3 regions of the Luteibacter sp. 9135 genome follow, and region 1 is predicted to be linked to each of the others. Evidence: predicted binding sites of a transcription regulator. Region 1 holds the regulator's gene; each other region holds the start of a gene.

Region 1 (3,276 bases):
GGTATCCACCTCGGCCAGGCGCTCCGGGTCGAGCTCCACATCCTGGGCGTAGCGGCCGAGGCCGTCGACGGCTTCGCCGACCTGGATCTGCGCGCTGTCGAGCAATTCGAGCGTGGGCACCAGCGAGGCATCCAGTTCCGCAAGCCGGGAAACCTCGGCATGGGCGCGGAGCAGGGCGCGCCCGACCGCGAACTCGCTTTCGCCATCGAGGATCTCGACCACGCCGTTGGCGCCCTCGGCCAGCCGGCCGGCGTTGGCGAGGCGGCGGTGCTGGGCTTCCAGGTCGTCCAGGGCGGCCGGCGCCAGGGCCCAGCGGTCCAGTTCTTCCAGCTCGTGGGCCAGCAGTTCGATCTGGCGTTCGCGGTCGTCGCCGCCGGACAGGGTGCGGATGCGGGCCACGGCGTCGCGCCAGGCTTTCGCGGTGTCGCGCACGCTCGCCAGGCGGGCCTCGTTGCCCGCGTAGGCATCCAGCAGGGCCATCTGGTGCTGGCGCGAGAGCAGCGCCTGGTGCTCGTGTTGGCCGTGGATCTCCACGATCCGCGAGGCCAGTGCGGACATCTGCGCCAGGCTGGCCGGGCGACCGTTGATCCAGCCGCGCGAGCTGCCCTCGGTGCGGATCACGCGGCGCAGCCGGCAGGTCTCGCCGTCGTCCAGTTCCTCCTGGCGCAGCCACTCGGTGGCTTCGGGCAGGCCGGCCAGGTCGAATTCGGCGGCTAGTTCGGCGCGGTCGCTGCCGGCCCGGACCATGCCGCTGTCGGCGCGGGCGCCGGCCAGTAGCATCAGTGCGTCGACCAGCAGGGACTTGCCCGCGCCGGTTTCGCCGCTGACCACGGTGAGGCCGGGACCGAAGGCGATCTCGGCTTCTTCGACGACGGCGAACTGGCGGACGTAGAGCGAGGTGAGCATGGCGACCGTGCGGCGAAGGGAATCGCGCCGATTGTAGCGGCAGGCGCGTCGCAGAAGCCGAGACTTGCAAGCAGAGCGGCGAGACCTTATTGATAGCGCCACGTTCCACCCCTTTTCCACACCAGTCAGGCGCATGAATCCGTTCTCCGGTCACGACATCGATGCTCGCGCGCGCCGGCTGCTGCGGACCCTCATCTCGCAATACCTGTCCGATGGGGAGCCGGTCGGCTCACGCACGCTGGCGCGATCGTCCGGCCTGGAAGTCAGCCCGGCCACCATCCGCAACATCATGGCCGACCTGGAAGACGCCGGGCTGGTGGCCTCGCCCCACACCTCGGCGGGGCGCATTCCCACCCCGCGCGGCCTGCGCCTGTTCGTCGACAGCCTGCTGGAGCTGAAACCGCTGCCGCGCGACGAGATGGCCCGCCTGCAGGGCAGCCTGCCGCCGCACCAGACCACCACGCGCGACCTGCTGGGCAACGTGTCCCACCTGCTTTCCGCGATGACCCGGTTCGCCGGCGTGGTCACGGTGCCGCGGCAGGGCGACTTCCCGCTGCGCCACATCGATTTCGTCAGCCTGCCCGACGCGCGCGTCCTCGTGATCCTGGTCTTCTCGGACAACCAGGTGCAAAACCGGGTGGTCCAGCTGGCCAAGCCGCTGGATGCCACCGAGCTGGAACAGGCGGCCAACTACCTCAATGCGCAGTTCGCCGGCTTCCGCCTGGCGGACATACGTGCCCACCTCGCCACCGAGTTGCGCGAGGCCGGGGGTGAACTGAATCGCCTGCTATCCGGTGTGGTGGAATTGGCCACCGCCTCGTTTACGCCCGTGGACGACGCCGACGACGTGCTGGTCAGCGGTCAGACCAACCTCATGGGCTACTCGGAACTGGCCGACATCGAACGGCTCCGCGACCTCTTCGACGCCTTTCAGCAGAAGCGCGACCTGCTCCAGCTGATGGAAATGTGCGTCCAGGCCCCCGGCGTGCGCCTTTTCATCGGCGAGGAATCGGGCTTCGCGGCCCTGGACGGCTGCAGCATCGTCACCGCCACCTACGGCACCCCCGGCCGCATGCTGGGCGCGATCGGCGTCATCGGACCGACCCGCATGGCCTACGAGCGGGTGATCCCCGTGGTACAGGCCACGGCCGCGCTGCTCAGTGACGCCTTGAATCGCGCCGCGGCGACCTCATAAACCGGCACGGGAGGCGGGTTTGGTAATTCCCGCGAATGTTCGGCCCCGCGTCACCGCGGGGCCGGTGAGCTGACATTTGGAGTAATCATGCAAAACAACGATCCCCACGCGCCCGATCCGGCGCAGGACGGCGGTGTCGCCGAGAACGGCGCACAGGCCGAGCTCGATGCGCTGAACGCCCAGCTTTCCGCGATGGAAGTCGAGCTGGCACAAGCCCGCGAGACGGTCCTGCGCGAAAAGGCGGAGATCGAGAACCAGCGCCGGCGCATGCAGCGCGACCTCGACCAGGCGCGTCGCTTCGCCAACGAGAAGCTGCTGGGCGACCTGCTGCCGGTCTACGACGGCATCGCGCTCGGCCTGGCCAACCAGTCGGCCGATGCGAAGACACTGCGCGAGGGACTGGAAATGTCACTCAAGCAGCTGGAAAAGGTGACCCAGGCCAACGGCCTGTCGGTGGTCGATCCACTGCACCAGCCGTTCAACCCGGAGCACCATCAGGCGATCAGCTCGGTCGAGTCGAACGAGCACGCGCCCAACACGGTGGTGGCGGTGGTGCAGAAGGGGTTCGTGCTGAACGATCGCCTGCTGCGCCCGGCGTTGGTCGCCGTGGTTCGCGATAACTGATACCGAAGATATTGAATCGATGGGGGTTACCCCCATTTTCCACACCAGTCGCGGCCGCGGGGGCCGCTTAGATATAAACGGAGCAACTTCAATGGCCAAGATCATCGGCATCGACCTCGGTACGACCAACTCCTGCGTGGCAGTGATGGAAGGGTCGACCGCGCGTGTCATCGAGAACGCCGAGGGCGATCGCACCACGCCGTCCATCGTCGCCTTCACCAAGGACAACGAAGTCCTGGTGGGTGCGCCGGCCAAGCGTCAGAGCGTCACCAATCCCAAGAACACCTTCTACGCGGTGAAGCGCCTCATCGGCCGCAAGTTCACCGACGCGGAAGTGCAGAAGGACCTCAAGCTGGTCCCCTACGGCATCGTCGCGCATGACAACGGCGACGCCTGGGTGCAGACCGCCGACGGCAAGAAGATGGCCCCGCAGGAAGTGTCCGCGAAGGTCCTCATGAAGATGAAGAAGACCGCCGAGGACTTCCTGGGCGAGGCCGTCACCGAGGCCGTCATCACCGTGCCGGCCTACTTCAACGACAGCCAGCGCCAGG
Region 2 (3,276 bases), 3.1 Mb from region 1:
GTGGGGCGCTTGGCGGCGGCGTACGATGGCAGCGTCAGTTTCGGTGGCCTGCCGGCCTGGTTGCTGCTTTCGGTCCCGTTCGCCGCGGCCTTGCTCGGCTGGCTGGGTGCGCGGCTGGTCAGCGCACGGCAGATCCGCCGCGCCGCGGCGGTCTGACAGGAGGGCACCGGGTGGCGACTCACATCGGTTCGGGCGTGGCCGGCACGGCCCCGCGGATGCTCCTGGTCGACGGCTCCCGGGTCGTTCGCCAGCTCATTTCCCGGGTCGTCACCGCGGAAGTGCCGGGCGTGGAGATCGTGGGCGTGTCCACCGGCGCGGAGGCCCAGGTCGAACTGCAGCGCGGCGTGTTCGATTTCGTCACCGTGGCGTTGCGCCTGCCCGATATGGATGGCCTGGACGTGGCCCGCTTCGTGCGCGAATCCGCGCCGCAGATCTACATGCCCATTGTGGTCGTTTCGGGCGACGTCGAGGAACGCCTCCATCGGCGTGAACTGGGCGAGTTCGTCACCGATTATTTCGACAAGTCGCTGGGCTTCGAGGCCCTGGCCGAATTCATCCGCGGCTATGTCCGACCGGAAGGGGGCGCCGAAGGCGAGGTGCTGTATGTCGAGGACAGCCGGGTGGTCGCGCTGGCCACGCGGCGCATGATGGAAAAATACGGCCTGACCGTGCGTCACGTGATCAGCGCGGAAGACGCCCTGGTCCACCTGCATGAGGCGAAATCCCAGGGGCGGATGGGGGCGGACATCGTGCTGACCGATGTCAGCCTGAAAGGCGAGCTCACGGGCGGCGACCTGGTCGAGCGCATCCGCAACGAGTTCGGTTACGGCAAGGGTCGGTTGCCGACGCTCATCATGACCGGCGACGAAAACCCAGCCAACCAGGCCGCGCTGCTCCGCGCGGGGGCCAACGACCTGGTCGAGAAGCCCGTCGAGGAAAAACTGCTCATCACCAAGCTGCTGTTCCAGCTGCGGGTGGCGCTGCACCTGCGCGAAAGGACACGGGATTGAACGACCGCATCAAGCTGGAGCCGTCCTGGAAGGAACGGATCGGCACTTACCTCGACCGGCCGGACATGCTGGCCCTGTCGCACTTCCTTCGGGAAGAGAAGGCGGCAGGCAAGGCGATCTTCCCGCCGGGCCCGGAGATATTCAACGCCTTCGCGCACACGCCATTCGACCGCGTCCGCGTGGTCATCCTGGGCCAGGATCCCTACCACGGCCCCGGTCAGGCGCACGGGCTGAGCTTCTCGGTGCGCCCCGGCGTGCGGGTGCCGCCGTCGCTGCAGAACATGTTCAAGGAGATTGAAGACAGCCTCGGCATTCCGCGGCCCGACCACGGCTGCCTCACCCCCTGGGCCGACCAGGGTGTGCTGCTGCTCAACGCGGTGCTGACGGTGGAAGCGGGGCAGGCCGCATCGCACCAGGGCAAGGGCTGGGAAGGCTTCACGGACGCCGCCATCGACGCGCTGAATCGCGAGCGCGAAGGCCTGGTGTTTCTCCTGTGGGGAAGCCACGCCCAGAAGAAGGGCCAGCTGATCGACGGCAAGCGCCACCTGATCCTGCGCAGCGTGCATCCCTCGCCGCTGTCCGCGCACCGGGGTTTCATGGGGTGCGGGCACTTCGCCAAGACAAACGCGTACCTGGCGTCCCGGGGCGAGGCGCCGATCGACTGGTCGCTTCCGCCGGCCGCGGCTCTTTAAAGCCCGCCTCGCGGCCCAATGAGGGTGGGTGCGACAGCCGCGTCACGTCTCTCGTGTCACCGTGCTGCCTTGGCCGGGTGGCAGGGTATCCGTCTGCCTCCTGAATACCCCAGTGGGTCCATCTGGACAGGCTGGGGGTATTTCTGTACCATTGCGTACAGTTAACCGATGAACTTCGGGCTGACTTAGCACTCTCACTGCGGGACTGCTAATCTGCATACAGACTTTTTGGAGGTTCCACACATGTCCCAAGCTCTCGTTACCCGTAACTACGGGCTCCCGAGCGTCGTCGGCAGTCTGGATTCCTACATCTCGGCAGTCCATCGCATCCCGGTGCTCAGCCTTGACGAGGAGCAGTCGCTGGCGCGTCGCTTCCGTGACGACGCCGATCTGGACGCCGCCAAGCAGCTGGTCATGTCCCACCTGCGCTTCGTGGTCCACGTGGCGCGCGGCTACAACGGCTACGGCCTGCAGCTGTCGGACCTGATCCAGGAAGGCAATATCGGCCTGATGAAGGCGGTCAAGCGCTTCGACCCGGACCAGGGTGTTCGCCTGGTCAGCTTCGCGGTGCACTGGATTCGCGCCGAAATGCACGAGTTCATCCTGCGCAACTGGCGCATCGTCAAGGTGGCCACCACCAAGGCCCAGCGCAAGCTGTTCTTCAACCTGCGCAAGAGCAAGAAGCGCCTGGGCTGGATGAACGCAGAAGAAGTGCGCGTGGTCGCCCACGACCTGGGCGTTCCCGAGGCCACGGTGCGCGAGATGGAATCGCGTCTTTCCGGCCGCGATGTCGGCTTCGAGGCACCGGCCGACGCCGATGACGACGACAAGCCGGCACCGGCCGCGTTCCTCGTCGACGAGGGCGCCGATCCGTACGACAACCTCGCCGAGGAAGATGCGAGCAACAACCAGATGGGCGCACTGTCGTCGGCGCTCGGTAACCTGGATGCCCGCTCGCGCGACATCATCCAGCGTCGCTGGCTGGCCGAGGACAACAAGGCCACGCTGCAGGATCTCGCGGACGAGTACGGCGTTTCCGCCGAGCGTATCCGCCAGATCGAAGCGAACGCCATGAAGAAGATGCGCGTCGCCATCGCTGCCTGAGTGCCGCGTTGGGCGTAAGATCCGGAACGGCCCCTCGGGGCCGTTTTCCGTTGTTCCTATTCGTTTTGCTCGGGAGTCGCTGCGGATGCCGAAGGCCCTGGTCATCGAGGACGATGAAGTCACCGCGCGTGACATCGTCGCGGAACTGGCCGCGCACGGCCTGACCGCCGACTGGGTGGCCAATGGCCGCGATGGCCTCGCACGCGCCCTGGCCGACGGCTACGACATCATCACGCTCGATCGCATGCTGCCCGGCATGGACGGCATCGACATCGTGTCCGCGTTGCGCCAGCGCCGCATCGATACTCCGGTGCTGATGATCAGTGCCTTGTCCGACGTGGACGAGCGTGTCCGTGGACTACGCGCCGGTGGCGACGACTACCTCACCAAGCCCTTCTCGCCGGACGAACTGGCCGCGCGCGCCGAAGTGCTGCTCCGCCGGCGGCGGCCCAGCGCGAACGAGACCCGGC
Region 3 (3,276 bases), 3.2 Mb from region 1:
GAGATGACCGTGCCGCCCGTGAGGTTGGCGATGTCTTCCAGGATGGCCTTGCGACGATCGCCGAAGCCCGGCGCCTTGACGGCGGCGACCTTGACGATACCGCGGATGGTGTTGACGACGAGGGTGGCAAGGGCTTCGCCCTCGACTTCCTCGGCCACGATCAGCAGCGGCTTGGCGGCCTTGGCGACGGCTTCGAGCACCGGCAGCAGTTCACGGACGTTGGAGATCTTCTTGTCGTGGATGAGGATGAACGGATCGTCCAGTTCAACCTGCTGCGACTGCTGGTTGTTGATGAAGTACGGCGAGAGGTAGCCGCGGTCGAACTGCATGCCTTCGACGACGTCCAGCTCGTTCTCGAGGCCCGAGCCTTCCTCGACCGTGATCACGCCTTCCTTGCCGACCTTGCCCATCGCCGTGGCGATGATGTCGCCGATGTTCGCATCGGAGTTGGCCGAGATGGTGCCGACCTGGGCGATGGCCTTGTCGTCGGCGGTGGGGTTGGAGAGCTTCTTCAGCTCGCCGACCGCCGCGATGACAGCCTGGTCGATACCGCGCTTGAGGTCCATCGGGTTGATGCCCGCGGCCACGGCCTTGAGGCCTTCCTGGATGAACGCCTGGGCGAGGACGGTCGCGGTCGTGGTGCCGTCACCGGCCACGTCGGAGGTCTTCGAGGCGGCTTCCTTCACGATCTGCGCGCCGATGTTCTCGTACTTGTCGGCGAGTTCGATTTCCTTCGCGACCGAGACGCCGTCCTTGGTGACGGTCGGGGCGCCGAAGCTCTTCTCGAGCACGACGTTACGGCCCTTCGGCCCCAGGGTGACCTTGACGGCGTTGGCGAGGGTGTTGACACCCTTCAGCATGCGGGCGCGGACGTCTTCGCCGAAGCGGACTTCTTTAGATGCCATGATCGTTGAATCCTTGGATATTTAGATAAGAGAAAACGCGGTGGACGAGGCGAGCTGAGCTCAGCCTTCCAGGACCGCCACGATGTCGTCTTCCTTCAGGAAGACCAGCTCTTCGCCGTCGACCTTGATTTCCTGGCCGGCGTACTTGCCGAACAGGACCACGTCGCCTTCCTTCACGCCCATCGGGCGGAGCTGGCCGCTGGCGAGCAGCAGGCCGGTACCGGCGGCGATGACCTTGCCGCGGGTGGGCTTCTCGGTGGCGCTGTCGGGGATGACGATGCCACCGGCCGAGACGCGCTCTTCTTCGAGACGCTTGACGATGACGCGATCGTGCAGCGGGCGCAGTTTGCTCATGACTTCTCCAAACATATGTTTGACGGGAAAGGATTTGTTACCACCCTGTTAGCACTTGGCCAGGGTGAGTGCCAGAATTTTAGCCAGAAGAATGCGTCAACCGGAAGTCTTTCTGGATGCTCGACAGATGGCGGCGCGGACGTCGGGTTCAAGGGCGCGGGCGGAAAATAGTTGCCCGGACAGCGCGTGCAAGCCAGACCGGGCTGGCCCGGTCATAATGTCCAACGCCTTCCCGGAGAGTCCCATGCCGTCGCTATCCCGCTTCACGCGGAACCTCGTCGCCCTCGTCCTGCTGCTCGCCACGCTGCCCGCGCTCGCCCAGGATGCCGAGGACGGCCTGCTGCCGGTCACCCAGGCGTTCCAGCTCACCTCCGATGCCAGCCAGCCGGGCACGGTGAAGCTGCACTGGCGCATCGCGCCGGACTATTACCTCTATCGCGGGCGGATCGTCATCAAGCCGACCGACCCGGCGACCCTGACGCTCGGTACCCCGGCGTTACCCGACGGACTGAAGAAGCACGACGAATACCTGGGCGACGTGGAGATCTACCACGGCGACATCCAGGCCACCGTGCCCTATACGCTGGCCGATGCCGCGACGAAGACGGTGGCGCTGGACGTCCAGTACCAGGGCTGCCACGAGGTGGAGCCGAAGATCTGCTACCCGCCGCATACCGAGCACCTCAAGCTCGTCGTCGGCGCCCCCTCGACGATCCCGGCGGCCCATACGGCGGCGCCGGCGACAACGACGGCAGCCACGGCACCCGGCGCCGGCGCCGCGCTGCTCGGCAAGCCCGCCACGCTGCCCGGGACGGATGCCCAGGCCCTCCCGGCCGACCAGGCGTTCCGCTTCGAGGCGCTGGTCAAGGGTGGCAACGCCCTGCTGCTGCGCTGGACGATGCCCAAGGACTATTACCTCTACCGCGACAAGACCCAGATCAAGGTCGTGTCGCCCGCCGGGGTGACCGCTGGCGAGCCCGACTGGCCCAGCGGCACGGCGCACCACGACGAGCATTTCGGCGACACCATCGTCTACTTCGACCAGGTGGAACTGCCGGTGCCGCTGGCAGGCGCCGCAAAGGACGGCAAGCTCCAGCTCGAGGTGGCCTACCAGGGCTGCCTGGAAAACGGCATCTGCTATCCGGTGATGACTCGCCGCCTCGATGTCGACCTGGCCACCGGCGCCGTCGTCGTCGCCGCACCGGCCAGTGCGACGACCGGCACGCCGGCGACGAAACCCGCCGACGTCGCTCCGACACCGCCGCCCAAGGACCTGGTCCCGGCCGGCACGGATGCACCGGTCGGCATACTCGCCGCGATCGGCCTGGCCCTGCTCGGCGGCCTGGTCCTGAACCTGATGCCCTGTGTCCTGCCGGTACTGTCACTGAAAGCCATCACCGTGCTGGAAAGCGGCGAAAGCCCGGCTGCGGCGCGCAAGCACGCCCTCTGGTACACCGCCGGCGTGCTGGTCGCCTTCGCCGCCCTGGGTGTCGTCATCGTCGGTATCCGCGCGGCCGGACACGGCATCCAGTGGGGTGCGCAGTTCCAGCAGCCGGTCGCCATCGGTCTGCTGGTCTACGTCATGCTCGCGGTCGGCCTGTCGATGTCGGGCGTGTTCGAGATCGGCGGGTCGCTGGGCAACCTGGGCAGCGGCCTGGCCTCGCGCTCGGGCCCCTCGGGCGACTTCTTCACCGGCGTGCTCGCTGTCGTGGTGGCCAGTCCGTGCACGGCGCCGTTCATGGGCTCGGCCATCGCGTTCGCGTTCGCCGCGTCCGTGCCCGTCGCTTTCCTGATCTTCCTCGCCCTGGGCCTGGGCCTCGCCCTGCCCTTCCTGCTGATCGGTTTCGTGCCAGCCATCGCCCGGCTGCTGCCGCGACCGGGTCGCTGGATGGAGACGCTGAAACAGGCGCTGGCCTTCCCGATGTACCTCACCGCCGTATGGCTGCTGTGGGTGCTGACCAAGCAGCGCGGGGCCGATGCGACGGCGCTGGTGCTCGCCGGTGCCGTGCTGCTGGCG

What was found. The regulator HrcA, encoded in region 1, represses chaperone genes, less so after heat shock. The targets are predictions, from matches to a motif close to TTNGCACTCNNNNNNNNNGAGTGCNAA.
Region 2: a site for HrcA is predicted at 1,888-1,914, ahead of rpoH (RNA polymerase sigma factor RpoH). Genes of this name have one in related genera too.
Region 3: a site for HrcA is predicted at 1,308-1,334, ahead of FA89_RS02575 (co-chaperone GroES). Genes of this name have one in related genera too.

Annotation. Positions count from the first base shown of each region.
Region 1 covers NZ_JQNB01000001.1:3,805,921-3,809,196, reverse strand. The annotation lists gene recN (DNA repair protein RecN) at 1-906, opposite strand, end outside; gene hrcA (heat-inducible transcriptional repressor HrcA) at 1,040-2,101, shown strand; gene grpE (nucleotide exchange factor GrpE) at 2,189-2,725, shown strand; gene dnaK (molecular chaperone DnaK) at 2,817-3,276, shown strand, end outside.
Region 2 covers NZ_JQNB01000001.1:730,931-734,206, reverse strand. The annotation lists gene ftsX (permease-like cell division protein FtsX) at 1-156, shown strand, start outside; gene FA89_RS03300 (response regulator) at 216-1,010, shown strand; gene ung (uracil-DNA glycosylase) at 1,007-1,702, shown strand; gene rpoH (RNA polymerase sigma factor RpoH) at 1,946-2,806, shown strand; gene FA89_RS03285 (response regulator transcription factor) at 2,892-3,276, shown strand, end outside.
Region 3 covers NZ_JQNB01000001.1:577,833-581,108, forward strand. The annotation lists gene groL (chaperonin GroEL) at 1-905, opposite strand, end outside; gene FA89_RS02575 (co-chaperone GroES) at 966-1,259, opposite strand; gene FA89_RS02580 (protein-disulfide reductase DsbD family protein) at 1,504-3,276, shown strand, end outside.